2 regions of the Pectobacterium sp. PL64 genome follow, and region 2 is predicted to be linked to the other one. Evidence: predicted binding sites of a transcription regulator. Region 2 holds the regulator's gene; the other holds the start of a gene.

Region 1 (15,726 bases), 920 kb from region 2:
TGCTGCCAATGACGCAGATAGCTGCCAAACCAGGAACGGTACAGTAGCCAATTATGGAAACGCGGGGACGAGCGGGCAAAACACCATGCGGCCAGTAGCAAGAAAGGCGTTGTCGGTAATAAAGGCAACACGACGCCCAACGTTGCCAGCACAACGGAAACCCACCCCAATATCATCAGCAACACGCGATACATATTCACCTTTATACTTTGTTCACGACCACTATGCGTTGTCTACTCAATATGTTTTGTCTACGAGAACATCCATCACACTTTATCACCACCTTGCCCGATGAATTAGTTAAGATATCCTCATGCAGTGTAGTAAGGCGACGTAGACTCACTGTGCCGATCTACCACGCGCCGACTCGCTGAATCATCAGCCTTACCGTAAGGGAAAAAAGTGAACACGCATCGATTGCTACAGGCGCTTGAACACCAAATTAACACGCTGGCGAAAGAGCTTGAACCGCTGGCGGATAAAGCCGTACCGCAATCACGCTTTGATCGTCAGCTTTTTAGCAGCTACGGCACCCGGCTACGTGACTATCGCGCCGAAGTTGAACAAAACCTGCACGCGATAAAGCAGTTGGTCGCAGAACAGCGCACCGATCGCGTGGCGTTTCTGGCTGAAAAGCTAGTCAGCCAGATAGCCGCATTGCAGCGTGAGCTGGCGACGCAGTCATTACGCAGGCAGGAGCAAAATGCAGCCCCACAGCCGGAAGATGTGTATCACAAGCTGGCAGAACATCAGGATTATGAACGCCGTTTACTCTCCATGATTCAGGATAGAGAAAGCCTGCTCACCACGCAGACGCTCTTCAGCGAACAACAGCGATTACAGAAAGAGCTGGCGGCGCTGGAAGGACGGCTGTCACGCTGCCGTCAGGCGCTGTCGCGACTGGAGCGTCAGATAGAACGCCGGGAACAAGGACTATAGCGCGGCGGTTTCACCGAAGAAGAAAAAGAGGAACGGGTTCATGTCACTTGAAAACGCCCCACCCGATGTCAAGCTGGCGGTCGATTTGATTATGCTGCTGGAAGAAAACCAGATCGAACCGCGTATTGTGCTGGCCGCGCTGGAGATCGTACGTACCGATTTTGAGAGAAAGCTCTCGCAAGAAGAGAGTAATGCTCAATCCTCAGCCTAAGACAAAAAAACTCAGGTGATATAGCGGTAAGAAGCGTTAGTGCCGGCGAGCAACGGCTTACCCTGCGGGTTTACGTAGCGCGGGACTAAAGTGCAACATATCGATAAAGGCATCCACCAGCGCCGGGGCTTCCCGATCGAGATCGAAACTTTCCGGCATAAATAACCAGTTCTCCATCACGCCGGAAAAATAGGCACGCATCGCAATCGCTGCACGACGAGGAAGAATATCCGTCGGCAACATTCCCAGGCGGATGCACTCAATCAAATTTTCTTCAATATCGACATAGCAGGAAAGATAAAGCTCTTTGCGCGCATTGTAAGATTGCAACATTTCACCGACAAACTCACATTTGTGAAACGCGATTTCCATAATGGAACGCCAGTGCGTATCACTAACCGTTAAACGCAGCATATAAATCAATAATTCACGCATCACACGAAGTGGATTATCAGGAAATTTTGTCTGATACTCTATTTCAAACTCATCTATTTTTGACTCTGCCAACGCCCAGATTCCGTCAAAAATTTCGGCTTTGTTTTTAAAATGCCAATAAATAGCACCGCGGGTCACACCAGCAGCGGTGGCAATGTCAGACAATGAAGTCGCGGACACACCATGCTCAGAGAACACTCTTAACGCAGTATCCAGTATATGTTGTCGGGTTTCCTGAGCCTGTTTTTTGGTTTTTCGTGCCATGATAATTTGGTTTTTCGTGCCATACCGCTGTATTTGAAGGAAAGTGAGATTTACATACATTCAAGTATGTATGTAACATAGCACGAACATAAGACTATAGCAGCAATGGGTTTTTGAGCTTGTGATCCATTGGTCAATTTCAAATCGGACACTTGAGGTTTATCTATGAACAAAAACAGAGGGCTAACGCCTCTGGCGGCAGTTCTGATGCTTTCCGGCGGCTTAATGCTCGCAGGATGTGATGACGGCAACAACCAGCAAGGCGGCGCACAGCAGCAGATGCCTGAAGTAGGTATTGTTACGTTGAAGACGGAAGCACTGAATGTGATGACCGAGCTGCCGGGCCGCACAAGTGCTTACCGCATTGCTGAGGTTCGCCCACAGGTTGGCGGCATTATCCTCAAACGCAACTTCGTTGAAGGGTCTGACGTTAAAGCTGGCGCATCGCTGTATCAGATCGATCCTGCGACATACCAGGCAAGCTACAACAGCGCCAAAGGCTCACTCGCTCAGGCTCAGGCTCAGGCAGAAATTGCCCGTTTGACCGTTAATCGTTATAAGCCGCTGCTGGGCACCAACTACGTCAGCAAGCAGGATTACGATCAGGCCGTTGCCACTTCTCGTCAGGCTGATGCTGCCGTTCAGGCTGCCAAAGCAGCAGTGGACACCGCACAAATTAATCTGGCTTACACCAAAGTTAATTCGCCAATCGAAGGCCGTGTAGGTAAATCAACGGTAACGGAAGGCGCATTAGTGGCAACCGGGCAAGCAACAGCATTAACGACCGTTCAACAGCTTGATCCGATTTATGTTGACGTCACGCAGTCCAGTAATGATTTCCTGCAGCTGAAGAAAGAGCTGGAAAACGGTACGCTGAAACAAAATGAAGGCAAAGCCAATGTCCGTCTACTGTTGGAAAACGGTAGCGAATACGCTGAAGCAGGTACATTAGAATTCTCTGATGTCACGGTCGATGAAACCACTGGTTCCATCACGCTGCGCGCCATTTTCCCTAATCCACAGCACAACCTTCTCCCCGGAATGTTTGTACGCGCTCGCCTCGATTCCGGCGTTAACCCAACGGCCTTGTTAGTACCGCAGCAGGGCGTCACCCGCGATCCACGTGGTCAGGCCACGGCGATGGTGGTTGGAGAAGGCGATAAAGTAGAACCACGCACGCTTAAAACCAGTAAGGCAATTGGTGACAAATGGTTGGTTACCGAAGGCTTGAAAGCGGGCGATCGCGTTATCGTCACTGGTCTGCAAAAAATCAGACCTGGTGCGCAGGTGAAAGCTAAAGAAGTCGCTCAAGAAAATCAGCAGGCGCAACAAGCGTCAGCAGAACCCGCGAAGTCTTAAGACGTTCTAACAGGAGCCGGTATAATTCATGGCTAAGTTTTTTATAGATCGACCCATTTTTGCATGGGTGCTCGCCATCATGGTGATGCTGACGGGGCTGCTGGCAATTGTTAAATTACCGATTGCCCAGTATCCAACGATCGCACCACCCGCGATTGAAGTAACAGCAACGTATCCAGGGGCCGATGCATCAACGCTGCAAGATTCCGTGACGCAGGTTATCGAACAGAATATGAACGGTATCGATAACCTGATGTACATGTCATCAAGCAGTGACTCTTCAGGTACCGTGCAGATTACGCTGACCTTTGACGCAGGTACGGACGCGGACATCGCGCAGGTTCAGGTGCAGAACAAACTGCAACTGGCTATGCCGCTGCTGCCGCAGGAAGTACAGCAGCAAGGGGTTAACGTTCAGAAATCAAGTAGCAGCTTCCTCATGGTTGCCGCCTTCATCAGTGAAGACGGTAAAATGTCGCAGGAAGATATCGCTGACTACGTGGCGGCTAACGTTAAAGATCCTATCAGCCGTACATCCGGCGTAGGTGACGCGCAGCTGTTTGGTGCTCAGTACGCAATGCGTATCTGGCTGGATCCAAACAAACTGAACAACTATCAGTTAACTTCAGGCGATGTCACCGCAGCAATCAGAGTCCAAAACAACCAGATCGCAGCAGGACAGTTGGGGGGAGCTCCACCCGTTCCCGGCCAACAGCTGAACGCATCTATCATTGCCCAAACCCGACTCAACTCAGCAGAGGAGTTTTCTAAAATCCTGCTGAAGGTTAATGCTGATGGGTCTCAGGTTCGTCTTAAAGATGTTGCCCGCGTTGAGTTGGGCGCAGAAAGTTATGACACGATTGCACGTTTCAATGGTCAGCCCGCTGCTGGTATCGGTATCAAACTGGCAACCGGTGCGAACGCACTGGATACCGCGACCGCAGTAAAAAATTCATTGACCAAGCTGGAAGAGTTCTTCCCTTCTGGCCTGAAAGTGGTCTACCCGTATGATACAACGCCCTTCGTTAAGATCTCGATCAACGAAGTTGTGAAAACGCTGGTGGAAGCCATCGTACTGGTATTCCTGGTGATGTATCTGTTCTTGCAGAACTTCCGCGCCACGCTGATCCCAACCATTGCGGTGCCGGTCGTCTTGCTGGGGACGTTTGCTATTCATCTCCGCGTTTGGTTATTCCATTAACACCTTGACGATGTTCGCGATGGTTCTCGCCATCGGGCTTCTGGTGGATGACGCCATTGTCGTCGTGGAAAACGTGGAGCGTGTCATGGCGGAAGAAGGTCTACCGCCTAAAGAAGCGACAAAACGGTCCATGGAGCAGATCCAAGGCGCGTTGGTCGGTATTGCGCTGGTTCTGTCCGCGGTATTCGTCCCGATGGCGTTTACCGGAGGTTCAACAGGGGCAATCTACCGCCAGTTCTCCATCACAATCGTTTCTGCGATGGTGCTGTCGGTTCTGGTTGCATTGATTTTGACACCAGCGCTTTGCGCAACGCTGCTAAAACCCATCGCCAAAGGCGATCACGGTGAGAAGAAAGGCTTCTTCGGCTGGTTCAACAGACTGTTCGAGAAAAGCACTAATCACTACACCGACAGTGTGGCAAATATCCTGCGCAGCACAGGCCGTTATCTGGTCATCTATCTGCTGATTGTTGTAGGTCTGGCATTTCTGTTCTTACGTTTGCCGACCTCCTTCCTGCCAGACGAAGATCAGGGTGTTCTCCTGAACATCGTTCAGTTGCCTTCAGGGGCAACGCAGGAAAACACGCAGAAAATCATGGACAGAATGACGCAATACTATCTCGAAAATGAGAAAGGTAACGTCAAGTCTGTGTTTACCGTGACAGGCTTCGGGTTCTCTGGTCGTGGGCAGAATGCCGGTCTGGCCTTCGCAAGCCTGAGTGACTGGAGTGAACGAAGCGGCGCAGAAAATAAAGTCCAGGCGATTGCAGGCAGAGCTAACGCCGTCTTCAGCCAGTACAAAGAAGCTATCGTGATTGCAGCCAACGTTCCTGCGATTATCGAACTGGGTACGGCAACAGGTTTCGACTTCCAGTTGATTGACCAGGCTAACCTTGGGCACGCAAAACTGACTGAAGCACGTAACCAACTGCTGGGTATGGCGGCACAACATCCTGATACGCTGGTGCAAGTTCGTCCTAACGGGATGGAAGATACTCCGCAATTCCGTCTCGATATCGATCAGGAAAAAGCACAGGCGCTTGGTGTGTCACTGTCGGATATCAGTTCAACATTGGCAACCACGCTGGGTGGTTCTTATGTAAATGACTTTATCGATCGCGGTCGTGTGAAGAAAGTTTACGTTCAGGCCGATGCGCCTTTCCGTATGCTGCCGGATGACATCAAAAACTGGTACATCCGCGGTAGCAACGGACAGATGGTGCCATTCTCTGCATTCACGCAGAGCCACTGGGAATATGGCTCACCGCGTCTGGAGCGTTATAACGGCCAACCATCCATGCAGATCCAAGGTGAAGCCGCGCCAGGTAAGAGTACCGGTGAAGCCATGGCATTGATGGAAAGCTTCGTGACCCAATTACCGCAAGGTATCGGCTACGAATGGACGGGTATGTCCTATCAAGAGCGGTTATCAGGCAACCAGGCACCTGCAATCTATGCCATTTCACTGATTGTCGTGTTCCTGTGTCTGGCAGCGCTTTATGAGAGCTGGTCAATACCGTTCTCCGTCATGCTGGTGGTTCCATTGGGGATCATCGGTGCGTTGATTGCAGCGAATATGACAGGTCTTGAAAACGACGTTTACTTTAAGGTGGGCCTGCTAACAACCATAGGGCTATCGGCGAAGAACGCCATATTGATTGTCGAATTTGCTAAAGATCTGATGGAGAAAGAAGGGAAAGGACTGATTGAAGCAACGCTTGATGCCGTTCGTATGCGTTTGCGTCCAATCCTGATGACATCACTTGCCTTTATCCTCGGTGTAATGCCGCTGGTTATCAGTAGTGGTGCAGGCTCAGGTGCACAGAACGCCGTTGGTACTGGCGTAATGGGCGGGATGATTACAGCAACCGTGCTGGCTATCTTCTTCGTTCCGGTGTTCTTTGTTGTTGTCCGCCGCCGTTTTGGCAAAAAAGTAGACGACACAACAGCGCACTAAGTCTGAACATCCATCGATACCCCCTCTAAAAGGCCGCCTAGCGGCCTTTTTTACTTTTCCTGCCCTTTCCTCTCAACTCATTCTCACCAAACGAGCACAGTACCGTTTGTATCTTTATCCGCCGCTATAGTGACTTAGCGCATGCTGCAGCCTTGCAACAACATAATGGTTGATCCTGATGTCAAAAAAGCGCAACATAATAGATATGTTATAACATAACAAATGAGGCAACTATGAAAGCAGGTATTCATCCTGACTATCGCACGGTGGTGTTTCATGACACCAGCGTGGATGTTTATTACAAAACGGGATCAACGATTAAAACCGATCGAACTATTGAACTGGAGGGTACCAGCTACCCTTACATCACCATTGACGTTTCTTCGGCATCGCATCCCTATTATACCGGGAAGCAAAAAGAATATTCCAAAGAAGGCAGCACAGCGCGCTTCCAGCAGCGCTTTGGCAACTTCTTCAAGTAATCAGAGAGGGCTGTAAAATGCAGGTGCTTAGTTCGCTACGTTCAGCAAAGAATCGTCATAAGGATTGTATTGTGGTCCGCCGTCGCGGGCGAGTTTACGTTATATGCAAATCCAACCCGCGCTTTAAGGCCGTACAAGGCGGAAAAAAGAAAAAAGGTTAATCTTTCTCGACTTCATCCCGATACAGTCGGTGTTATGACGCTAACAAGACTGCACGGGATGATTCGCGTGAAAAAACTGCTGAAACAATAAGATAACGAGTACCAAAAGCCCTTATCCTCTGAGCAATCTCTTCGCATTCCTTCTGCCATTTCTCATATTTTCAGATAGAAATAATTAAATAAGCCGCAGACAAGTTTATTCTATGCTCATTGTTACAACAAAAAAATCTGAGGATTAATCAAAATAAATAGCAGTGAAAACCTTACCTATTATCCGCGAATTTTACGAACGTTTTTGCTATAGTCATATATAGAATGACGTAACCGTAACCAACATGGTATAGCTATACTTAAGGTTAAGTCATGAGATGTTGGTATTTACGCCAACCCTATTTCGCGACATAGTAGATACCAGGAGGGACGATAATCACTGTTTTCTCATTCATTACAGAACAAATCACAATGGTTCAACGCCCTGTCTGTAACAACATGAATACGAAACAACGTTAACGTTTTATCTTGTAAGTTTCATCAGTCTACCTGTTTACCAGGTGTTAACCGCAGTAACACTGAATAACGGCTTAACGGAGGGATTGATATGGATGAGTACACACCAAAACATTATGATATTGCCCAACTCAGATTCTTATGTGAGAATCTGTGTGACGAAAGCATAGCGACGTTAGGCGATAGCAGTCACGGCTGGGTCAATGATCCAACATCTGCGATCAATCTCCAATTAAATGAACTTATTGAGCATATCGCTACGTTTATTCTCACATTTAAAATAAAATACCCTAACGAAAGTGAGCTTTCAGAGCAGGTTGAAAAGTATTTGGATGATACTTACGTCTTGTTTAGCAACTATGGTATTAATGATGCTGAACTACGGCGTTGGCAGAAGTCCAAAGCAAAATTATTCGGAATGTTCTCAGGGGAGAACATCTGTACGCCTGCTAAAACTTAAGCAATAATTTATTTATATTTTTTTAACCACCAGGTACTGCTTGCATAGGCCATTATGAAAAAAATCGACTATTTGATGCGTTTGCGTAAATGCACAACCATTGACACTCTCGAACGCGTTATTGAAAAAAACAAGTATGAACTCTCTAATGATGAATTGGAGATGTTCTTTTCCGCAGCCGATCATCGCCTGGCAGAACTGACGATGAACAAACTCTACGACAAAGTCCCTACTGCCGTATGGCGCTACGTTCGTTAATTCCTAACGAAACGTATACAAAAACTGACATTAAATACACTGCGCCGATAATATTATCGGCCTTTGTTTTTATTATCTTTTTAACGTATTAATTGCGTAAGACTTGTAACAAATTGTATTTTTTATATTAAGTAAAAATGAATTCCTCCTCACACTTTACGCTTATTTCCCCGACACTCATCGTTTATAACAATCGCATTGATAGCATCCACGAATACTATATCCAGTGATGAAAACAGAGGTCGTAATAATTACCGCAATTATTACTCGCTAAGTAAACATACAAACTCATCTTCTCGAAGAAACAGAGATCGGTAAATGACATCTCTCGAGCAGAAAGTGGGGGCTCGGCTGTTATGTATGTCAGAAACGGGTTTATGGCAGAGAATGTAGTTTATATGCAGGAGATGAAGCGGCTAACGAGGGCAGAAATGGTGGAGGCCCTGCCAGCTACATCCCGGCACACACGTCTCCTGCTGCGGCTGCTTCCTTCCGGACCTGACCGAATCCACAGGTTAGTGTTGCGGGAGAACCGACAGGGCCTCCATTGACGACTTTATAACGGCTTGCACATGATAATCGCAACGTGTCACAAAGCGGTGGGCATTATCGGCGATGGGATAGGCAATTGCAAGCTAACACCGACTAACCGTTGTTTTCTTACCCACCCCACTGTGCCACTATGATGTTCAATCGGTTTAGGAACAGCAGGAATATCCGCGGATGTCAGAAGAAAACGATAATTTCCGCCAGCGCGTTTTTCAAATCGTCGCGGCAATCCCTTACGGAAAGATAGCGACCTATGGCGACATCGCGCAGCTTGCTGACTCGCCCAGAGCATCCCGACAAGTCGGCGGAGTATTAAAACGTCTGCCGAAAGACAGCAAACTTCCCTGGCATCGGGTAATCAATCGTAAAGGCGAAATATCGCTGGTCGGTGGAGACTATGTGCGTCAAAAGTCAGCACTACAGGCGGAGGGCATCATTTTCAATCGTCAGGGAAAAGTTGATCTTGCGAAATATCGCTGGCAATACGCGCCATAACGGCGCGTATCCAGATGAATTACCAGATGGTCTGTGGTGCCATAGATGATGAGTCAGGCTGCCCCTGAAGCATATGAGGAGTCTGATTTGTCGGGTTAGATATCATTGATCCCTGATTTTTCGCCGGTAAGGGAACAGAGGCGACAGGTACCAGCACCAAATCGGCGTTATTTACCCCGTTGCTAATAACCGGCAAGACGTTTTCCGTCACCATCACGATACGATTATCGATCGCAACGGCTGCACTGAGTAAGATACGCGCATTGGGCTGAATATCAGCCGGGTTATACGGTAACTCGAATCGGAAAGGTGCCTGCTTTCCTTCTGTACGCGTCACGCGCTGAGAGATCACTTTTGAAGGAGCATCGGCCAGCGATGCATCAGACACCGTAACGGTTAAAACGGCGTTGTGAGGGAGTGCAATGCGCTGACGAATATTCACCGTACCGGTTACCGCTGGCATTGCAACAGCGGGGCGCTGTGAAGAAACAGAGGTGACAGGTGCACCCGTTTGAGGAGAAACGCCATAATCACCCCTCTGTGCACATGCAACCAGAGTCATCGATAACGTGATACCGCCTAATATATGCCATAATTTCATTCGGTCAGTCTCCTTTATTATTGTCAGACTACCGGTATCGAAAACCGGCACTCATAAATAGTATGATTCACCCAACACAATAATGATGGTGCAAAATTCTGATATTTTCCTGAAATCCACACATTCATTGCAGTAAAAACCCATAAGAAAATATTTTACACCTTACAAAACAAACAGATAATTATTTATTCGCATCCATTGGGGCCGATACCATGAGTCAACCACTACAACACCTTCTCGACCTCCTGCATTTAGAGAAACTCGAAGAAGGGCTATTCCGCGGACAAAGCGATGATTTGGGGCTGCGTCAGGTCTTTGGTGGGCAAGTCGTCGGCCAGGCCATGTCGGCTGCCAAACAGACTGTCCCCGTCGAGCGCAACATTCACTCTTTCCACAGCTACTTTTTGCTACCCGGCGATAGCCAGAAACCGATTATTTATGACGTTGAAAACCTGCGCGATGGCAACAGTTTCAGCGCCAGGCGCGTTAGGGCTATCCAGAATGGTCGCCCTATTTTTTATATGACGGCCTCATTTCAAAGTCATGAAGAAGGGTTTGAGCACCAAAATGTGATGCCAAACGTCACACCACCAGAAGATCTGAAATCCGAGCAGGAAATCGCACAAGACATGCAGCACCTTCTGCCGCCCCGCTTTCACGATAAATTTATTCAGGCCAGCCCGATTGAGATACGCCCGGTTAAATTCCATAACCCACTAAAAGGCGAAGTAGACGAGCCAGTGCGACACGTCTGGTGCCGTGCCAGCAGCCCGCTGCCGGACGATAAGCGTATTCACCAATATCTGCTCGGCTATACGTCTGACTGCAATTTCCTACTTACGGCCTTGCAGCCTCACGGCGTTGGCTTTTTGGAGCCGGGTATGCAGGTCGCCACCATCGATCACTCAATGTGGTTCCACCGTGATTTCCGGCTGGATGACTGGCTGTTATATACCGTAGAAAGCACATCTGCATCCGGTGCGCGTGGTTTCGTTCGTGGGCAATTCTATACTCGGGAAGGCGTGCTGGTTGCATCCAGCGTGCAGGAAGGTGTCATACGTCGCCGCCAGCCGTAAACCTTGCAACAGCCTCGTAATGTAAAGGACCATCTCATCCGGGGTGGTTAGTTTAAGACTGATAATAAAACAGGCGTGGAGTCTCCCCCACGCCTGCTTACTGTATTCTGACTATCTCACGAATTAATTTACGCGTTCTTATTGGTTGTAAGCGCTCTCGCCATGGCTGTTGACGTCCAGACCTTCGCGCTCTTGATCTTCAGGTACACGCAGGCCGACAACCATGTCCGCGATCTTGAAGGCAATAAATGCCACCACGCCAGACCACACCAGACAAACAATCACGCTGAACAGCTGCACCCAAATCTGGTGTGCCATCGTCACGCCTTCCGCATAGCCAGTACCGCCCAGTGATGCAGAAGTGAATACGCCAGTCAGGATACAGCCAACGATACCGCACACGCCGTGAACACCGAACACATCACACGGTGTCATCCACACGCAGCCATCTTTTCAGTACCGTTACGCCCCACAGACCTGCAACACCACCGGCCAGACCGATGATCAGTGCGCCACCCACGCCAACCGTACCCGCTGCTGGCGTGATTGCCACCAGACCCGCGATACAACCAGAGCATGCGCCCAACAGAGAAGGCTTACCGCGGACCATCCACTCACCGCCAACCCATGCCAGAATTGCAGCAGCAGTCGCGACAACGGTGTTCAGGAAAGCCAGAGCGGCAATACCGTTCGCAGCACCCGCAGAACCCGCATTGAAACCAAACCAGCCGATGTACAGGATCGCCGTACCGATAAACACCATCGGCAGGTTATGCGGCTTGAAGGCTTCTTTGCCAAAACCAGCACGTTTGCCCAGCAGGTAAGCACCAACCAACCCAGCAACTGCGGCGTTGATGTGAACCACCGTACCACCAGCAAAGTCCAGCGCGCCATCCGCAGCCAGATAGCCACCACCCCATACCATGTGCGTCATCGGCAGGTAGGAGAACGTCAGCCACAGCGCAACAAAGATCAGTACAGCAGAGAAACGGATACGCTCAGCAATCGCCCCAACAATCAGCGCAACGGTGATACAGGCAAAGGAAGCCTGATAAGCCACGTGTACGAACTGATAGAAGGTGCCACTGATGGATTCAATCCCGATGCCTTTCAGCATAAAGGTGCTGAAACCACCGAAGAAGGCGTTACCTTCGCTGAAGGCCAGGCTATATCCGTAAACGACCCACAGGATACAAACCATCGCGAACGTTACGCTCACCTGCGTCATCATGGACAAAACGTTCTTAGAACGAATCAGGCCGCCGTAAAACAATGCGATGCCCGGTATAGTCATAAAGAGTACCAGTGCGGTACAAATCATAATAAAAGCGTTGTCCGCTTTATCAATCGTCGGTGTCGCAGCCATTGCCCAGGACGGGAGTAATGCCGCCACACCGAGACCTAATGAAGAGAGTAATTTTTTCATTTTCATCCATCCCTATTTACGTATCTACGTTAGGTGTTGTTAAAGTGCGGATTCGTCAGTTTCACCCGTACGAATACGGATAACCCTTTGCAACTCGGCGACAAAAATTTTGCCATCACCAATTTTTCCGGTGTACGCAGCTTTGCTGATGACGTCGATCACTTCATCCAACTGGTCGTCTGCAATCGCGATATCAATTTTTACCTTAGGTAAAAAATTAACGCTGTATTCTGCGCCGCGGTATAGCTCCGCGTGCCCTTTCTGACGACCAAATCCTTTCACCTCAGTGACGGTGAGTCCCTGGACGCCGACAGAAGATAACGCTTCACGTACATCTTCCAGCTTGAATGGTTTTATCACCACAGTAACCAGTTTCATTTATCTTCCCCCTAGCCATTACGTTCAGGCTTTCGCCCGTCACTTGTTCGATTACATGCTCTATGAAGTAGGTCTACGTCATGACTAAAGCAAAGGGTGTGCCATAAATGATTTATCTGGCACAAATCAGGAAAGAGAACGCGATTAACGATAAGAAAGGGCAAAAAGAAAACCCGGTGGGAAAGAAATGCAGGAAGAATTGGGCAAGAATTGCACTAACTTGGTGCACGAAGAGTATTTTCAGTGCAGTGCGGGGGAAAACCAGAATCACGATGCTTATTGATGGTGCGAAGCCATGAATAGACTGTCAGTCTGCACCAAACAAGGCGGTGCAGACCGAGAGACTATCCCAGATAAGTCTTAGTGCGCAGGATCAGGCTCAGTGCTGGTGGCTGCAAGATCCTCTCCAGCGAGCTGCAATTGATACATTTGATAATAGCGCCCCTGCTGTTGCAGCAGTTGCTCATGCGTCCCCCGCTCAACGGTTTGCCCATGATGGAGCACCATAATCGTGTCGGCTTCAACGATAGTGGAAAGCCGATGGGCGATAATAATCAAGGTTGTCTGTTCCCTGATAATGCGCAGCGCCTTTTGCACCGCCTGCTCCGTACCCGAGTCAATATTCGCCGTCGCTTCATCAAGAATCAGGATCTTAGGCGTTTGCACCAGTACCCGCGCAATCGCCAACAGCTGCTTTTGTCCGGTAGACAGGTTATTCCCCTGCTCGCCAATGCGCGTATGCAATCCTTCAGGGAAAGCCCGAACCAATTCAGCAAGCTGCACCACTTCCAGTACGCGCCAGACGGACTCTTCACTGATATCACGCCCCAGCGTCACATTCACAAACATGGATTCCGCCAGCACAACCGGATCCTGTTGCACCATTGCCACATTTTGGCGCAACACCGCATGAGAGAGCGTCGACAGCGGGCGGCCATCAAGCCGAATCTCCCCCTCATCCGGCGCGTAATATCCCATCAGCAAACTGGCTAGCGTACTTTTCCCGCTGCCAGTATGCCCGACCAGCGCGACGAATCCGCGCTCTGGTATCGTCAGCGAAATATTCTGTAGCACGCGTTTTTCTGTGCCATACGAGAAAGAGACATCGTCAATATCGACACGCCCCGTCGCCAGCGGACGCTCATCATCACCGTAGCGCTGCTTTTTGCCATCCATCAGTTCGAAGATACGCTCACCGGCGACAACCGCCTGCTGCAACATCGTTTGCTGAGTTGTCAGTTCAATCAGCGGTTCATTCAGACGGCCCAAATAGTTGATAAACGCGTACAAGACCCCGACGCCAACCGATCCCATTGAGCTGAAACCGAATTGGATTAACAAGCCACACAGCACCAGCGCGGCAAACAGGCTCAGCAACGGCCGCAGCAGGAAACCTTCCAGACGCAGGGCCTTCATCCGAGCTTCATAGTGCTCATGGCTAGAGGCCCCCAGTTTCTTGCCAAAGCGGGCCTGCTGGCGAAACTGCTGAATCACGCCCATACCATTAATCACTTCGTTGAAGCCATCATTAATGTCAGCCAGATAGCTCCGCACCTTGCGCACAATCGGCGTACTAAAGCGATGGTACAGCACCATGACCGTCGCTACCGCAGGGAAAATCATCAGTGCAACCAGCGCCATCTGCCAGTTAAGGCTGAACATCGCCACCAGCATCGCACCAACCAGCGCCGCACTGCGTAATACCGTTGACACCACCATGACGTACAGGTCTTTAACCACCTCGGTGTCATTGGTAACACGTGAAATCAGTTGCCCGACAGGTTGCGTATCAAATGTACTCAACGGCTGGCGCAACGCCGCATCCATCACATCAATGCGCAGTTGCTGGACGACACCAACCGCAACGCGGTTGAACAGCAGCGTCTGGAAATAGTGCAGCGAGGCCGCCAGAATTTGCAGCAGGATATAGGCCATTGCCAGGCCCGCCGCAATCGCCAGCGGGAACTGGCCTTTTGCTACCAAATCGTCAATGAAATAGCTCACCAACACAGGGCCTGAGACTTCAGCAATTGCAGCAATCCACAGCATCAGGACGCCCTGTAACAGCGGTTTTCGCCAGGGGGAACCATAGGCCAGCAGGCGTTTCAGGGTTGGCCAAAACTGTTGAGGGCTATTCATTTTTCGTTCCTTCCAACTGAGGCACATCATCCAGTGCCGCCTCCAGCTGTTGATAACGGTACATATCCCGATACCAGCCAGGTTGTGCCGCCAGCGTCCGGTGTGTGCCACGCTGCACCGTTTGTCCTTGCTGCAACACCACGATTTCATTCGCTTCGGTTAGGGCTGACAGGCGATGTGCGCTGATGATCAGCGTCCGCTTTTCGCCCCAGGTTTTGAGATTCTGCAAAATCTGGTGTTCCGTACGCCCATCAACCGCAGACAGCGCATCGTCCAGCACCAAAATTTCAGCATCCAGCAGCAGCGCACGGGCAATCGCGATGCGCTGTTTTTGACCGCCAGATAACATCACACCGCGCTCACCAACTTCAGTCTGGTAGCCCTGAGGTAAACGCAGAATATCGTCATGAACGCTGGCAAGCTGTGCCGCCTGTTCTATCTCTTGCTGGGTAGCATCAGGCCGACCCAGTGCGATGTTTTGCGCCACCGTATCGGAAAACAAAAAAGGCATTTGCCCCACAACGGCAAAACGGCTGCGCAGTTCATCCAACCGAATGGCGCTCAATGGACGATCGTGATAACGAATCTCTCCTGATTGGGTATCGAAATGACGCAATATCAACGCCAGCAGCGTACTTTTCCCCGATCCTGTCGGCCCACATAGCCCCAGCATATTGCCCGGCGCCAGCGTAAACTGAATATGTTGTAAAGCATCACGGGTATTATCCGGGTAGCGAAACGCGGAGATATTTACTTCCAGTACGCCCCGCTCGGCAGGCAGTGATTCCTCACCGTCTTTCACCACGAGATCTTCCGCAAGCAGCTGTC
Region 2 (15,726 bases):
CGTTTGATAAAAGCAGCAACGGTGAAACGCCGGAAGGCATTAGCTTCGCCATTCCTGTCGCGCTGGCGACCAAAGTGATGGGCAAGCTCATTCGCGATGGTCGCGTGGTGCGTGGCTATATTGGCGTTAACGGCGTACAGATCGAGAATATTGAGAACAGCACGTCAACCAGCAACCGTGATGCGCAGGATAGATTAAGCGGGATTCTCGTTCAGACTATCGACCCAGGTGGACCAGCGGATAAAGCGGGTATTCGCGTCGAAGACGTCATCGTTAGCGTGAACAATAAGCCTGCACGCTCAATTATTGAAACCATGGAACAGGTTTCGGAAATACGCCCCGGCACTGTCATTCCGGTCACGATTGTGCGTGATAAAAATCAAGTCACGCTGCAAATGACAATTCAGGAATTCCCTACCCAATAACGGCATACAAGGTCGTTGATAAAGTCACATCGGCAGGTAAACAAGAAACCGGGTGGGAGTCCACCCGGCTGACAAACCTAATAGTGAAGGTAAAGCAGTTGGTACGCTTACTCGTGCTCTTTCACGCGCTCGATATTCGCACCTAACGCACGCAGCTTATCTTCGATGCGGTCATAGCCGCGATCGATGTGATAAATACGATCGACTATCGTCACACCTTCCGCGATACAACCGGCTAATACCAGACTGGCAGACGCACGTAAGTCGGTCGCCATCACCTGCGCACCGGACAGCTTATCAACGCCGTGGCAAATCACCGTGTTGCTCTCAATTTCCGCCTGTGCGCCCATACGGATAAGCTCAGGCACGTGCATGAAGCGGTTTTCGAAGATGGTTTCGGTAATCACGCCCGTCCCTTCCGCAACCAGATTCAGCAGGCTGAACTGCGCCTGCATATCGGTCGGGAATCCCGGATGTGGCGACGTGCGAACGGTAACGGCTTTTGGACGCTTACCGTGCATATCCAGACTGATCCAGTCTTCACCAATTTCGATCTCCGCGCCCGCTTCGCGCAGCTTCGCCAATACCGCATCCAGCGTATCAGGACGAGTATTGCGACACATAATCTGACCACGAGATACCGCAGCCGCGACCAGGAAGGTTCCGGTTTCAATACGGTCAGGCACCACGCGGTAGACACCGCCGCCCAGACGCGCAACGCCTTCAATGGTGATTTTATCCGTGCCTGCACCGCTGATTTTCGCACCCAGCGTATTCAGGAAGTTTGCCGTATCGACAATCTCTGGTTCACGCGCGGCGTTCTCAATAATCGTGGTGCCTTCCGCCAGCGTCGCCGCACTCATGATGGTGACCGTGGCGCCCACGCTCACTTTATCCATCACGATGTGCGCACCTTTCAGGCGGCCATCAACCGTCGCTTTAACATAGCCTTCTTCCAGTACGATCTGCGCACCGAGCTGCTCAAGGCCGTAAATGTGCAAATCTACCGGGCGCGCGCCAATCGCACAGCCGCCGGGCAACGAGACCTGACCTTGACCAAAACGCGCCACCAGCGGCCCTAAAGCCCAAATAGAGGCGCGCATGGTTTTCACCAGATCGTACGGCGCACAAAACACGTTTACATCGCTGGCATCCACATGGACGGAACCGTTACGCTCAACGCGCGCACCCAACTGACCAAGCAGCTTCATGGTGGTATCAATATCACGCAGTTTCGGTACGTTCTGAATTTCTACCGGTTCTTCTGCGAGTAGCGCAGCGAACAGGATGGGCAACGCAGCATTCTTGGCGCCAGAAATGGTCACTTCCCCCGCTAAGCGGGTTGGGCCCTGAACACGAAATTTATCCATAGTCTTTGTATCTCAATGTCTTAATTCAATATGTCGTCACACTGATACCGGCAGTTTATTCCCACTCGCAGGGGGAATAAGACTTAGAAGCCGTTCAGTTTACGGTCGCGTTGCCACTCTTCCGGCGTATAAGCCTTGATTGACAGCGCATGAATACGGTTATCCGCGATGTACTCCATCAGCGGCGCATAAACAGCCTGCTGTTTTTTTACTCGGCTCATTCCAGCAAAAAGTCCGCCCACTACGATGACCTGAAAATGGCTGCCATCACCAGAAACATGGGCTTCTTCCAGTGCCAATGCGTTCATCAGCACGTCTTTAATTTCGTTATTTTCCATCGCTCTCGATTTCTATGTCAGGGGGAGATGATTTACAGGGAGGTATCTTAGATGAATATGACGCTATCTTAAACAAAGAATACGCCCCTTCAGACGATGCCTAAAGGGGCGAATCCGGTAACCCGCGTTACCGTTTAAGACACAGGAATGATTTCATTCAGGTTATAGAGCGCAATGAGCGTTTTTAGCCGATCGCTGGCACCGACAATCGTTATCTCTCCGCCTGAAGACGGTTGCTGATAAACGTGCATCAGCAATGCTAACCCGGCAGAATCAACGCGGTTTAATCCAGACACATCCAGCGTGGTTTTACCCGCCAGCAACGATTCACGCTGCTGCCAGAACGGTAACAGCGTTTCACGATCCAGCTCGCCCGTTAACGCCAGCGTGGAGTCCTGTGCCTGCCAGTTCAATGCGTTCGCCATGTTCGTACCCAAATTACTTTTTCTGATCCAACGTGATGGTCTGCTTCGCCGAGGATTCCAGCTGTTTAGTCAGGCCATCCACGCCGTTCTGACGCAATATTGCCGCCCACTCGTTCTGCTTGGTGGTGATCATACTGACGCCTTCGGCAATCATGTCGTACGCCTGCCAGTTACCGGTTTTGCTGTTCTTACGCCATTGGAAATCCAGACGTACCGGAGGACGGCCACCGTTATCAATGATGGTGACGCGAATAGAAACGATATCGGCATCACCCAGCGGTTTCTCAGGGGCGATCTGGTAGGTCTGCCCGTTATACATCGCCAGCGCCTGGCCGTAAGCCTGTTCCAGATAAGCTTCAAACGCTTTGAAGTAGGCATCACGCTGTGCCGGCGTCGCATCTTTGTAGTAACGACCCAGAACCAGCGCACCGGCGTATCTCACCTGAACATACGGCAGCAGCTCTTCACGTACGACGGTACGCAAATAATCAGGGTTTTGTTTGATACTTGGCTGTTCGTTCTTTAAACGATCAAAAGTTTTTTCCGCCGCTTCATTCATTAAACGATAGGGATTCGTTTGATCCGCCGCGTTGGCTAATGGCGCGACCACCAGTAAAGCCACCATCAGTAAACGTTTAAACATGCAGATATCCTCTTATGGATGTGAAGGAACAGGTTCGTTGTTGTGTTCAGGGGTTGCCGCAGAATTGGCACCCGGCTCCGAACCTGATTGACCGGCATTATCTTCGCTATTGCTACCGCTCTTATATAGGAATTGACCGATGAGATCTTCAAGCACCATCGCTGACTTGGTGTCCTGAATCACACCGCCGTCTTTCAGGATCGCGGTGCCCATTTCCTCATCTTCAAACCCAATGTTCAGCGACAAATACTGTTCGCCCAGCAAGCCGGAGGTGCGAATGGCCAGAGAGCTGGTATCAGGAATATGATCGTAGCGCTGCTGGATATCCATCGCCACACGCGGCAGGTACGTTTTCTCGTCCAGCGAAATATCCGCTACGCGGCCAACAACCACGCCGCCAATTCTGATCGGAGAACGCGCTTTCAGCCCGCCAATGTTGTCAAACGTCGCATACAGACGATACGTCGGCTCGCTACCGATCGATTTAAGATCGGCGACTTTCAGGCATAAAAAGAGGATGGCAGCCAGCGCGATCAACATAAACACACCAACCCAGACTTCAGTTTTCTTTGTTTGCATCGACTCAGTTCCCAAACATCAGTGCTGTCAGCACAAAATCCAATCCCAGTACCGCTAACGACGAGTGCACGACGGTTCGGGTCGTTGCACGGCTGATCCCTTCAGACGTCGGGATCGCGTCATAGCCGTTAAACAGTGCAATCCAGGTCACGGTAATCGCAAATACGATACTTTTAATCACGCAGTTCAAGACATCCTGACGCCAGTCAACCGCGCCCTGCATGGCAGACCAGAAGAACCCGCTGTCGATGCCTTTCCAGTCCACACCGACCAGCGCGCCGCCCCAAATGCCCACCGCGACAAAGATCACCGCCAGCAGCGGCATACTGATTAATCCCGCCCAGAAGCGCGGCGCGACAACGCGGCGCAGCGGATCGACCGCCATCATCTCCATGCTGGAGAGCTGTTCTGTCGCCTTCATCAGGCCAATTTCCGCTGTCAGCGCGGAACCCGCACGACCCGCGAACAGCAATGCCGTCACCACCGGACCGAGTTCACGCAGCAGCGACAGCGCCACCATCATGCCCAGGCTGGCCTCGGCGCTGTAAGTCGTCAGGATGATATAGCCCTGTAACCCCAGCACCATGCCGATAAACAGGCCGGAAACCATGATGATAAGCAGCGACTGCACGCCAACGCTGTAAAGCTGTTTCACCAACAGCGGCCACTGTTTTCTGAATTCGGGTTTACCCACCAATGCATTAAACAGCATCAGCCCGGCGCGCCCAAACGCGGCACTGGTGGAGATTCCCTGACGCCCCAACGACGCCAACGTCCGTAATAACATGACTGCGTTAACCCCCTGAACCTAGCAGCGACGTTTTATAGTCGCCCGCCGGAAAACGGAAAGGCACTGGCCCGTCGGCGATACCATCCAGGAACTGACGAACCTGCGGGTCATTGTTTGCCCTCAGTTGATCCGCTGTCCCTTCCCCAATCACCCGCTTATCGGCCACGATATACGCGTAATCGGCAATGCTCATCACCTCCGGCACATCGTGAGAAACCACAATGCAGGTCACGCCCAATGCATGATTCAACTCGTCGATGAGCTTCACCAGTGTCCCGAGCGTAATCGGGTCTTGCCCGACAAAAGGCTCATCAAACATAATCAACTGCGGGTCAAGCGCGATGGCTCTCGCCAACGCCGCGCGCCGCGCCATGCCGCCGGAAAGCTCCGCGGGCATCAGTTTCGCCGCGCCGCGTAGCCCCACCGCTTCCAGCTTCATCATGACGATGCTACGCAACAGTTCTTCCGGCAGTTTAGTGTGTTCACGCAGCGGCCAGGCGACATTATCAAACACGTTCAAATCGGTGAATAACGCACCGGACTGAAACAACATGCTCATTTTCTTGCGCGCGTTGTACAACTCACTGCGCGACAACGTCGGGATATTCTCACCATCAAACCAGATTTCGCCGCTGTCTGGCGGTAGCTGTCCGCCAATCAGGCGCAACAGCGTGGTTTTACCGATACCGGAAGGCCCCATGATCGCGGTGACCTTGCCTTTAGGCACATTCAGCGTGATGTCCGTAAAAATCTCTCGCTCTCCGCGCCGAAAGCTAAGACCACGGATCTCGACCAGATTAGTTGCCTCATGGTTCATTATTTCCATTCCTTACCCATCAGTACGCTCATAAAGAGGTCTTTCACTCCAGCCTAACGGCTGGCTTTCATCAAGGTGCGAGTTTTACAAAAACTTACCGTCAGTTCTTGTCCAAAATGGCGGCACAAACCGTTACTGGGTTTTACTTATCGCGACAGGTTTTACTTTTTCGCCAAGCACCGTCAGAATTAGCACTCATCACAGAAAATGCTTTTTGTGCGAAAATCGTCCAGAAATACTGACTTATTCGACAACAAGCCGGTGATTATATCCTATTAAAGGACGCTGCATGCTTTTTGCAACACTACTCTTGTTCGTTGGTTTGCTACTACTGGTTTACGGTGCCGATCGTCTTGTCTATGGCGCCGCCGTGCTTGCGCGTTCTCTTGGCTTACCTCCTTTCGTCATCGGCATCACCATTGTCGGCTTCGGCACCTCGCTACCCGAGCTGATTGTTTCCGTTACCGCCGCCTTAAACGATCAGAACGATATGGCCGTCGGTAATGTTATCGGCTCTAATATCGCCAATATCTTACTCATTCTCGGCAGCGCAGCGCTTATTCGGCCGCTGACGGTACATTCGGCCATCCTGCGCCGGGAATTGCCGCTCATGTTGTCCGTCACTTTATTGTGTGGCGTTTTACTGCATGATAGCTACCTGAGCCGCACCGACGGCATAATGCTGCTCTTTGCCGCCATTCTGTGCCTGGTGTTGATACTTCGCATGGCGCAACAGGCGCAGCGGGAAGGTGGCGATAGCCTGACACGCGAACAGCTGGCGGAGCTCCCACAGGATGACAGCAGCCAGATGGTCGCCGTGCTGTGGTTGATTCTCGGCATGATTATTTTACCCATGGCCGCCCGTATGGTGGTGGATAACGCCACCGTCATTGCACGCTACTTCGATGTCAGTGAGTTGACTATCGGGCTGACCATATTGGCGATTGGCACCAGCCTGCCTGAGCTTGCTACCGCCATCGTCGGGACGCTGAAGAAAGAAGATGATATTGCGCTGGGCAACCTGATTGGCTCGAACATTTTTAATATTGCGATTGTTCTGGGCGTACCTGCTCTGCTCTCGCCGGGCGCACTGAACCCTCTGGCTTTTCAGCGCGACTATTGGGTCATGCTGGCGGCGAGCGTGTTATTAACCGCACTGTGCCTCAGCAAAAAACGCCGTATAGGACAGGGCGCAGGCGCATTATTATGCTGCGCGTTTATCGCCTATCTGACGGCCCTATTTTGCTTTTCATAAGCAGTTTTGTTTTTCATAAGACGCTCTGTTTTTCATCATAATCAGGACTATTGGTATGTCACAGTTTGAACAAGATGCTCATCTAAAACAGCAGTCTGACCGTGCACTATCCGATCATGCACCACAAGCCGATCACACGCGACAAAAGGCTCATGAACTACCAGCAGATTTCGATTTCCAGCAAGCGGGCAAGCAGGTACTGAGTATCGAGCGCGATGGGCTTGCGCAATTAGACCAGTACATTGATGACAACTTTACCCTCGCCTGCAAAAAGATATTCGATTGCCAGGGCAAAGTGGTGGTGATGGGAATGGGCAAATCCGGCCACATCGGCTGTAAGATTGCCGCGACCTTCGCCAGCACCGGTACGCCTGCTTTTTTTGTTCATCCAGGCGAAGCCAGCCACGGTGACCTCGGCATGGTGACGCCCCACGATATCGTGATCGCCATTTCCAACTCCGGCGAATCCCATGAAATTCTGTCGCTGATTCCGGTGCTGAAACGTCAGAAAGTGTTCCTGATCTGCATGACCAGCGCACCAGAAAGCACGATGGGTAAGGCGGCGGATATTCACCTGTGCGTTCACGTCCCGCAGGAAGCCTGCCCGCTCGGTCTGGCACCCACCACCAGCACTACCGCAACGCTGGTCATGGGCGACGCGCTGGCCGTGGCGTTGTTACAGGCGCGCGGCTTTACTGCCGAAGATTTCGCTCTTTCTCACCCCGGTGGCGCACTCGGCCGCAAACTTTTACTGCGCGTCAGCGATATCATGCATTCGGGCGATGAGATTCCCCATGTCCCACACGATGCCTCGCTGCGTGATGCGCTGGTGGAAATTACGCGCAAAAATCTGGGTATGACGGTAATCTGCGAGGCGGATATGAAAATTCAGGGCATCTTTACCGATGGTGACCTGCGTCGCATCTTCGACATGAATATTGACTTGAACAGCGCGCGCATTGCTGATGTGATGACCGCGGGCGGCATCCGGGTCGCACCGCAAACGCTGGCGGTGGATGCACTTAACCTGATGCAGTCGCGCCACATCACCTCCGTGCTGGTGGCAGAAAACGATCGTCTGGTCGGGATCGTCCATATGCACGATATGCTGCGGGCTGGCGTGGTTTAAAAAGAAAGGATAATAGTGAATGAGTGAAGTCAGGGCGCAAACCGATACCTGCTATGGGCCTGTCGATCAACAGGTACTGGATAAAGCCCGTGAGGTTCGCCTGTTAATTTGCGACGTTGACGGCGTGATGTCAGATGGTCTGATTTATATGGGTAATCACGGCGAAGAACTGAAAGCCTTTAACGTCCGCGACGGCTATGGTATTCGCTGCTTGCTGACGTCCGATATTGAGGTTGCCATCATTACCGGGCGTTCAGCAAAACTGCTGGAAGATCGGTGTAAGACGCTGGGCATTAACCATCTTTATCAGGGGCAATCGGATAAGGTTTTGGCCTTCAACGATCTGTTGGATAAACTGTCAGTAACGGCAAATCAGGTGGCGTATATCGGCGACGATATGATCGACTGGCCAGTGATGGCGCAAGTCGGGCTGAGCGTTGCCGTGGCAGACGCCCACCCGCTGCTGTTACCACGCGCAGATTATGTCACCCGCATTGCAGGAGGCCGTGGCGCAGTACGTGAGCTGTGTGATTTGATTCTGTTCTCTCAGGACAAGCTGGAGCATGCCAAAGGGTTGTCAATATGAGTAAAACCAAGCGTTGGCTCACCGCTTTTCTGGCCCTGTTAGTGCTTATCCTCATCGGCTGGAATATTGCGGATGACGACACGGTAGCGGCACCGGATGCGAACGACCCCGCCGTGCCGGTTTATACCAGCGAAAAGACGAACACGCAGGTATACAGCCCTGCGGGTAAGCTGAGCTACAGACTGATTTCGGAAAAAGCGGAATATTTCAACGACGAGCAGTTGAGCTGGTTTACCAAGCCTGTTGCCACGCTGTTCAATGAACAAGGCACAGCAACCTGGTCAGTACGCGCCGATCGCGCCAAGCTGACAAAAGACAAGATGCTCTATCTGTACGGCAACGTTGAGGTGAATAGCCTGACGAAAGACGCACAGCTTCAGCGCATCACAACGAATAATGCCCAGGTGAATCTGGTAACGCAGGACGTCTCTTCCGATGATGAAGTCACCCTGTACGGCGCCAGCTTCACGTCAAGCGGAATGAAAATGCGCGGGAATCTGCGTAACAAAACGGCCGAGTTGATCGAAAAGGTAAAAACCTCTTATGAAATCCAAAACCAATAATCTGATGCGTAACACCCTGATCGCCAGCTCGCTGTTCGCCGTCAGCGTTTCCGCTTTTGCCGTAACCGGCGATAGCAATCAACCTATTCACATTGATTCAGCACAGCAATCTCTGGACATGCAGGGCAACACGGTGACGTTCACCGGTAATGTTGTCGTGAAGCAAGGCACGATTGAAGTAAAAGCCGACAAGGTCGTCGTGACGCGTCCACAAGGCACGCAAGGCAGTGAAGTGGTGGAAGGTTACGGCAACCCCGTGACGTTCTACCAGATGCAGGACAACGGCAAACCGGTGAAAGGTCACGCGCAGAAAATCCGCTACGAGCTGGCCAAAGACTTTCTGGTGCTAACGGGCAATGCCTATCTGGAACAGCAGGACAGCAATGTCAAAGGCGATCGCATCACCTATCTGGTGAAACAGCAACAGATGGAAGCGACCAGCGACAAAGGAAAACGCGTGACGACGGTGTTGGTCCCTTCTCAGCTTCAGGAGAAAGAGAACAAGAGCCAGCCTTCTCGTTCTCAGCAACCGCAACCACGGGTCACTGAATAAGTTATGGCAACATTAACCGCAGAAAATCTAGCCAAGGCGTACAAAGGCCGTAAGGTCGTGGAAAACGTCAGTCTCACCGTGAATTCCGGTGAAATCGTCGGCCTGCTTGGGCCGAACGGTGCTGGCAAAACAACAACGTTCTACATGGTCGTGGGTATTGTTCCGCGTGATGAAGGACGAATCGTCATTGACGATGACGACATCAGCCTGCTTCCTTTGCACGAACGTGCGCTGCGCGGTATCGGCTATCTGCCGCAGGAAGCCTCTATCTTCCGTCGCTTAAGCGTGTATGACAATCTGATGGCAGTGTTACAGATCCGTAAAGATCTGACGACCGAACAGCAGGAAGATCGTGCCAATGAACTAATGGAAGAATTCCATATTATTCATTTGCGCGATAGTCTGGGACAATCGCTGTCCGGTGGAGAAAGACGCCGCGTAGAGATTGCGCGTGCGTTGGCAGCGAATCCGAAGTTCATCCTGCTGGATGAACCGTTTGCGGGCGTAGACCCGATCTCCGTACTGGATATTAAAAAAATCATTGAGCATCTGCGTGACAGCGGGCTTGGCGTGTTGATTACCGATCATAACGTCCGCGAAACGCTTGATGTCTGTGAACGAGCCTACATCGTGAGTCAGGGCAACCTGATCGCCCACGGTTCACCGACCGACATTCTGGCCGATGAACAGGTGAAACGCGTCTATCTGGGCGAAGGCTTCCGACTCTGATAGGGTAATATTTTATCTTTGCAGTACTTATGGGACGTTAGCGCGATTTATGAAGCAAGGTTTGCAACTCAGGCTTAGCCAGCAACTGGCCATGACTCCACAGCTCCAACAGGCGATCCGCCTGTTGCAACTGTCCACGCTTGAATTGCAACAGGAAATTCAACTGGCGCTGGAAAGCAATCCGTTGCTCGAACAAACGGATCAGCACGACGAAATCGAGTCATTTGAAAAGGCAGACAGCGATTCACTGGATACCGGTGAAGCCCTCGAACAAAGAGACATGCCGGAAGAATTGCCGCTCGATGCGACCTGGGATGAAATCTACTCCGCAGGCACGCCGTCGGGCACTGGCACCGACTATCGCGATGAAGAACTGCCGATTTACCAAGGCGAAACCACGCAAACGCTTCAGGATTACCTGATGTGGCAGGTTGAGCTAACGCCGTTTTCCGATACCGACGCGGCTATCGCGACTTCTATCGTCGATGCGGTGGACAACACCGGCTACCTGACCGTACCGCTGCAGGACATTCTTGACAGCATTGGTGATGACGACGTGACGCTGGAAGAAGTTGAAGCCGTACTCAAACGCGTGCAGCGCTTCGATCCCGTTGGCGTCGCCGCTCGCGATCTGCGTGATTGTCTGCTGGTGCAGCTTTCCCAGTTTGTCGACGACACGCCACGCTTGGCCGAAGCGCGTCTGATCGTCAGCGATCATCTTGATCTGTTAGCCAATCACGATTTCCGCAGCCTGATCCGCATCACGCGCCTGAAAGAAGACGTGCTGAAAGAAGCGCTGGCGCTGATCCAATCGCTCGATCCCCGTCCGGGACAATCGATCAACACCGGTGAATCCGAATACGTGATTCCCGACGTGCTGGTACGTAAAGTTCAAGGGATCTGGGCCGTCGAACTGAACACCGACAGCGTTCCCCGGTTGCAGATTAACCAGCAGTATGCCGCGCTGGGTAACAGCGCGCGCAACGACAGCGACGGGCAGTTTATCCGCAGCAATCTGCAAGAGGCGCGCTGGCTCATCAAAAGCCTGGAAAGTCGCAATGACACGCTGCTGAAGGTCACCCGCTGTATCGTCGAGCAGCAGCAGGATTTCTTCGAGCAGGGCGAAGAATTCATGAAGCCCATGGTACTGGCAGACATCGCTCAAGCGGTGGATATGCATGAATCCACCATCTCACGCGTGACGACACAGAAGTTCCTGCACAGCCCACGCGGCATTTTTGAGCTAAAATATTTCTTCTCCAGCCACGTTAATACCGATAGCGGCGGAGAAGCCTCGTCAACGGCAATCCGCGCGTTGGTGAAGAAGCTTATTGCAGCGGAAAACCCCGTGAAGCCACTGAGCGATAGCAAGCTTACGGCACTGCTCTCCGATCAGGGCATCATCGTGGCGCGTCGAACCGTGGCAAAATACCGAGAGTCTTTATCTATCCCACCATCGAATCAGCGTAAACAACTGGTTTGATCTCAACAGAGAAGGAAGACACTATGCAGCTCAACATTACCGGACACCACATCGATATCACCGAACCACTGCGTGATTTTGTGAATGGCAAGTTTGCCAAATTAGAGCAGTATTTTGACCGGATTAATCAGGTCAATGTGGTATTGAGAGTGGAAAAAGTTCAGCAAATTGCCGAGGCCACGCTCCACGTTAATGGCGGCGAGCTGCATGCAACCTCAGAGGCGGCAGATATGTACGCCGCGATAGATTTATTGATTGATAAGCTGGCGAGACAGCTCAATAAGCATAAAGATAAACTCAAGCAGCACTAATTTTCTCCTTTGCCGCTTGGCAAAGGACAAACTCGGCCCATCCATCGGGTGGGTCGGGATCACCAGAAGTGAAAGCGTCGTTAAGTGAAAATAAAATGAACCACGATCCCGTATTGCAGCTCAGCACCGTATTACGTCCTGAGTGCACCCGAAGCACCGTCCACTGCCAGAGTAAGAAACGGGCATTGGAAATTATCAGTGAGCTGGCCGCCAGGCAGCTTAACATTCCTTCGCAGATTATCTTTGATGCCATCCTGACCCGGGAGCGGATGGGCAGCACGGGAATCGGCGGCGGCATTGCCATTCCTCACGGTAAGCTGGAAGACGATAATGCGCTGGGTGCCATCGGTGTTTTCATCCAGTTAGAGCAACCGATCGCTTTCAATGCCATTGATAATCAGGCCGTTGATCTGCTTTTTGCCTTGCTGGTTCCAGCGGAACAATGTAAAACCCATTTGCATACCCTGTCGCTTGTTGCCAAGCGGCTGGCAGATAAAACGGTTTGCCGACGCCTGCGTGCGGCGCAAAGCGATGAAGAGCTGTACCAGATTATGACGGAAGCCGGTTAAGCCGGATGGTTGTTATGTTCACGATGACGGGCGATTCGCCGTGGATTCAGAGAATGCTTGCAATCCATGCGCTAAGCCGTCATTTTTTTAGCTATACATCACTTTATAAAAACAGTGGCAATGAAAATTCGCCATCACATTGCCAGAGGGGAGTCGTCAGATGGTGCTGATGATTGTCAGTGGTCGCTCAGGTTCAGGAAAATCTGTCGCCCTGCGCGCACTGGAAGATATGGGGTTCTACTGCGTAGATAACCTGCCAGTGGTTCTACTGCCAGAACTGGCTAATACGCTTGCGGCACGTAACATTTCCGCAGCAGTCAGCATTGACGTGCGCAATATGCCGGAATCACCAGAGATCTTCGAGCATGCCATGGAGCAACTGCCGCCCAGCTTCTCGCCTCAACTGCTGTTTCTGGATGCCGATCGCAATACGCTGATTCGTCGCTACAGCGACACCCGTCGCCTTCACCCGCTCTCCAGCAAGAATTTGTCACTGGAAAGCGCCATTGATGAAGAAAGCGACCTGCTGGAGCCGCTGCGTTCACGCGCCGACCTGATTATCGACACCTCAGAGATGTCGGTACATGAACTGGCCGAAATGCTGCGTACCCGACTGCTCGGCAAGCGAGAACGCGAGCTCACGATGGTGTTCGAATCGTTCGGCTTCAAACACGGTATCCCTATCGATGCGGATTACGTCTTTGACGTGCGCTTCCTACCGAACCCGCATTGGGATCCGAAACTGCGCCCGATGACCGGTCTGGATAAGCCCGTTGCATCCTTCCTCGACCGGCACACCGAAGTTCACAACTTCATCTACCAGACCCGCAGCTATCTGGAACTGTGGCTGCCGATGCTGGAAACCAATAACCGCAGCTACCTGACTGTCGCCATTGGCTGTACCGGCGGTAAACACCGTTCCGTCTACGTCGCCGAACAGCTGGCAGACTACTTCCGCTCACGCGGTAAGAACGTGCAGTCGCGCCACCGTACGCTGGAAAAACGTAAACCCTCGTAATCGTCGGCAAACCAGTACAATCAGGTAACCTATGACAGTCCGGCAAACGGTTGAAATCAAAAACAAGCTGGGCATGCACGCTCGCCCAGCCATGAAGCTGTTCGAGCTGGTGCAGAGCTTTGATGCAGAAGTGATTCTGCGTAATGACAGCGGCACCGAAGCCGAAGCCAGCAGCGTGATTGCTATGCTAATGCTGGACTCGGCGAAAGGGCGGCTCATCGAGGTAGAAGCGACGGGCCCAGATGAAGAACAGGCGCTTGCCGCCGTCATCGGGCTATTCGAAGCCGGGTTCGACGAAGACTAGCGATTTCCTTGTATGACGGGTATCTGCCAGCCTTCGTGACAAGGATCGCTTCACTTTCCTCCCCGAACCTCCTACTATCTACCTCTATAAATCATAATATTTTCTTATACCCCCTGCTCCTTTGGGTGCGGGGGGTTATTTTTATATCATCTGAAAATACCAACTGGAGAGGAGTATGACGAAACCTAACCTGACAATCAGTGAATTGGATGCAGAACGTCTGGATATGTTATTGGAGCAGCCCGCCTTTGCGGACAGCGATATCGCACAGGCGTTGAATGAGGAGCTGGATCGGGCGGACATTCTGCCTTCGGCATCAATTCCCTCACATGTCGTCACCATGAATAGTCGGGTGCGTTTCCGCGATCTGAATACCAACGAAGAGCACATCCGCACGCTGGTTTATCCGGCCGCGGTGAAGGACAGTCAGGAACCGCTGTCGGTGATGGCTCCGCTGGGCGCGGCACTATTGGGAATGCATGTGGGAAATTCGATCACCTGGCAGTTGCCAAACGGTGAAGAAACGCGAATTGAAGTACTAGAACTACTCTATCAGCCAGAAGCCGCAGGCGAGTACCACCGCTAAACCAGCAAGGTACGATGCCAATATCGACATAGAGTAACAGCCGTCGGACACTGCCGACGGCGACGGTTATTCACAAAGAGCAGGCTTATTCCCCTGCGATCTTCATCTCTGGCAGCAACACGGAACCACACTGGATATTGCTGCGGGTTTCGATATCGTTCCCCACCGTCACAATATTACGCAGCATGTCTTTCAGGTTACCCGCGATGGTAATCTCGCTGACCGGATACTGAATTTCGCCGTTTTCGACCCAGAAGCCGGATGCACCACGGGAATAATCCCCCGTCACACCGCTCACACCCTGCCCCATCAGTTCGGTCACCAGCAGGCCTTTGCCCATCTGTTTCAACATACCGTTGAAATCCAGACCCTGTCCGGCAATCCGCCAGTTATGGATGCCACCCGCATGGCCGGTGCTCTGCATTCCCAACTTACGCGCGGAGTAGCTTGTCATGAGCCAGGTCTGCAACACGCCCGCCTTCACAATGTCACGCGCCTGCGTCCGCACGCCTTCGCTGTCGAACGGTGTAGAGGCCAGCCCTCTCAGCAGATGCGGCTGTTCCTCAATCGTCAGCCACTCCGGCAAAATCTGCTGACCCAGCTTATCCAGCAGGAAAGTGGATTTACGATAAACGCTGCCGCCGCTGATGGCGCCAACCAAATGGCCAAACAGACCCGTCGCCACTTCCGCAGAAAACATCACCGGTGCCTGCATGGTCGGCAGTTTACGCGGGGACAGACGGGATAACGTGCGGCGTGCGCACTCTTCACCGACCCATTCCGGGCTGCGCAAGTCATCCAGCGCACGGCCGACGGTGTAGGCATAGTCCCGCTCCATATCGCCATTTACTTCGGCAATCACACAGCTGGACATGGAGTGGCGGCTAGAGCAGTAACTTTTCAGCAGACCGTGGCTATTGCCGAATACCTTAACGCCGTAGTGGCTGTTAAAGCTGCCGCCTTCGGTGTTGGTAATACGCTTATCAGCCTGTAAGGCGGCCTGCTCTGCGCGAGCGGCTAATTCAATGCCGCGATCCGCATCCAGCTCGGTTGGGTGGAACAGATCCAGATCCGGCGCGTCGAACGCCAGAAGATCGCGATCCGCCGGGCCAGCAAAAGGATCGACAGAGGTATAACGAGCAATATCCAGCGCGGCCTGTACGGTACGGGCTATCGCATCCGGGCTGAGATCGGTAGACGATGCGCTGCCTTTACGCTGTTGGTGATAAACCGTAATGCCCAACGCGCCATCG

The links. Region 2 encodes sigma-54, which starts transcription at its own class of promoters, with help from an activator protein. Its sites were predicted from a motif close to GTTGGCACANNTTTCGCTNT; they were not measured.
Positions count from the first base shown of each region.
Region 1: glnK (P-II family nitrogen regulator) is a predicted target of sigma-54. The motif match lies at 12,846-12,865, and genes of this name have one in related genera.

Region 1 is NZ_CP092070.1:699,049-714,774, reverse strand. It holds gene HP572_RS03105 (DUF454 family protein) at 1-194, opposite strand, end outside; gene priC (primosomal replication protein PriC) at 403-939, shown strand; gene rsmS (pleiotropic regulatory protein RsmS) at 980-1,150, shown strand; gene acrR (multidrug efflux transporter transcriptional repressor AcrR) at 1,208-1,849, opposite strand; gene HP572_RS03085 (efflux RND transporter periplasmic adaptor subunit) at 2,015-3,208, shown strand; partial or broken gene HP572_RS03080 (efflux RND transporter permease subunit) at 3,237-6,366, shown strand; gene HP572_RS03075 (type B 50S ribosomal protein L31) at 6,600-6,848, shown strand; gene ykgO (type B 50S ribosomal protein L36) at 6,866-7,009, shown strand; gene tomB (Hha toxicity modulator TomB) at 7,608-7,976, shown strand; gene HP572_RS03060 (HHA domain-containing protein) at 8,031-8,234, shown strand; RNA gene ffs (signal recognition particle sRNA small type) at 8,676-8,772, opposite strand; gene HP572_RS03050 (MGMT family protein) at 8,958-9,278, shown strand; gene HP572_RS03045 (YbaY family lipoprotein) at 9,298-9,879, opposite strand; gene tesB (acyl-CoA thioesterase II) at 10,092-10,955, shown strand; partial or broken gene amtB (ammonium transporter AmtB) at 11,094-12,381, opposite strand; gene glnK (P-II family nitrogen regulator) at 12,421-12,759, opposite strand; gene HP572_RS03025 (SmdB family multidrug efflux ABC transporter permease/ATP-binding protein) at 13,120-14,898, opposite strand; gene HP572_RS03020 (SmdA family multidrug ABC transporter permease/ATP-binding protein) at 14,891-15,726, opposite strand, start outside.
Region 2 is NZ_CP092070.1:4,845,966-4,861,691, reverse strand. It holds gene degS (outer membrane-stress sensor serine endopeptidase DegS) at 1-425, shown strand, start outside; gene murA (UDP-N-acetylglucosamine 1-carboxyvinyltransferase) at 533-1,795, opposite strand; gene ibaG (BolA family iron metabolism protein IbaG) at 1,879-2,133, opposite strand; gene mlaB (lipid asymmetry maintenance protein MlaB) at 2,268-2,558, opposite strand; gene mlaC (phospholipid-binding protein MlaC) at 2,572-3,201, opposite strand; gene mlaD (outer membrane lipid asymmetry maintenance protein MlaD) at 3,214-3,780, opposite strand; gene mlaE (lipid asymmetry maintenance ABC transporter permease subunit MlaE) at 3,785-4,567, opposite strand; gene mlaF (phospholipid ABC transporter ATP-binding protein MlaF) at 4,575-5,387, opposite strand; gene HP572_RS21840 (calcium/sodium antiporter) at 5,677-6,642, shown strand; gene kdsD (arabinose-5-phosphate isomerase KdsD) at 6,698-7,771, shown strand; gene kdsC (3-deoxy-manno-octulosonate-8-phosphatase KdsC) at 7,791-8,357, shown strand; gene lptC (LPS export ABC transporter periplasmic protein LptC) at 8,354-8,920, shown strand; gene lptA (lipopolysaccharide ABC transporter substrate-binding protein LptA) at 8,901-9,473, shown strand; gene lptB (LPS export ABC transporter ATP-binding protein) at 9,477-10,202, shown strand; gene rpoN (RNA polymerase factor sigma-54) at 10,252-11,685, shown strand; gene hpf (ribosome hibernation promoting factor) at 11,709-11,996, shown strand; gene ptsN (PTS IIA-like nitrogen regulatory protein PtsN) at 12,092-12,565, shown strand; gene rapZ (RNase adapter RapZ) at 12,726-13,583, shown strand; gene npr (PTS phosphocarrier protein NPr) at 13,615-13,887, shown strand; gene rnk (nucleoside diphosphate kinase regulator) at 14,063-14,473, shown strand; gene pmbA (metalloprotease PmbA) at 14,559-15,726, opposite strand, start outside.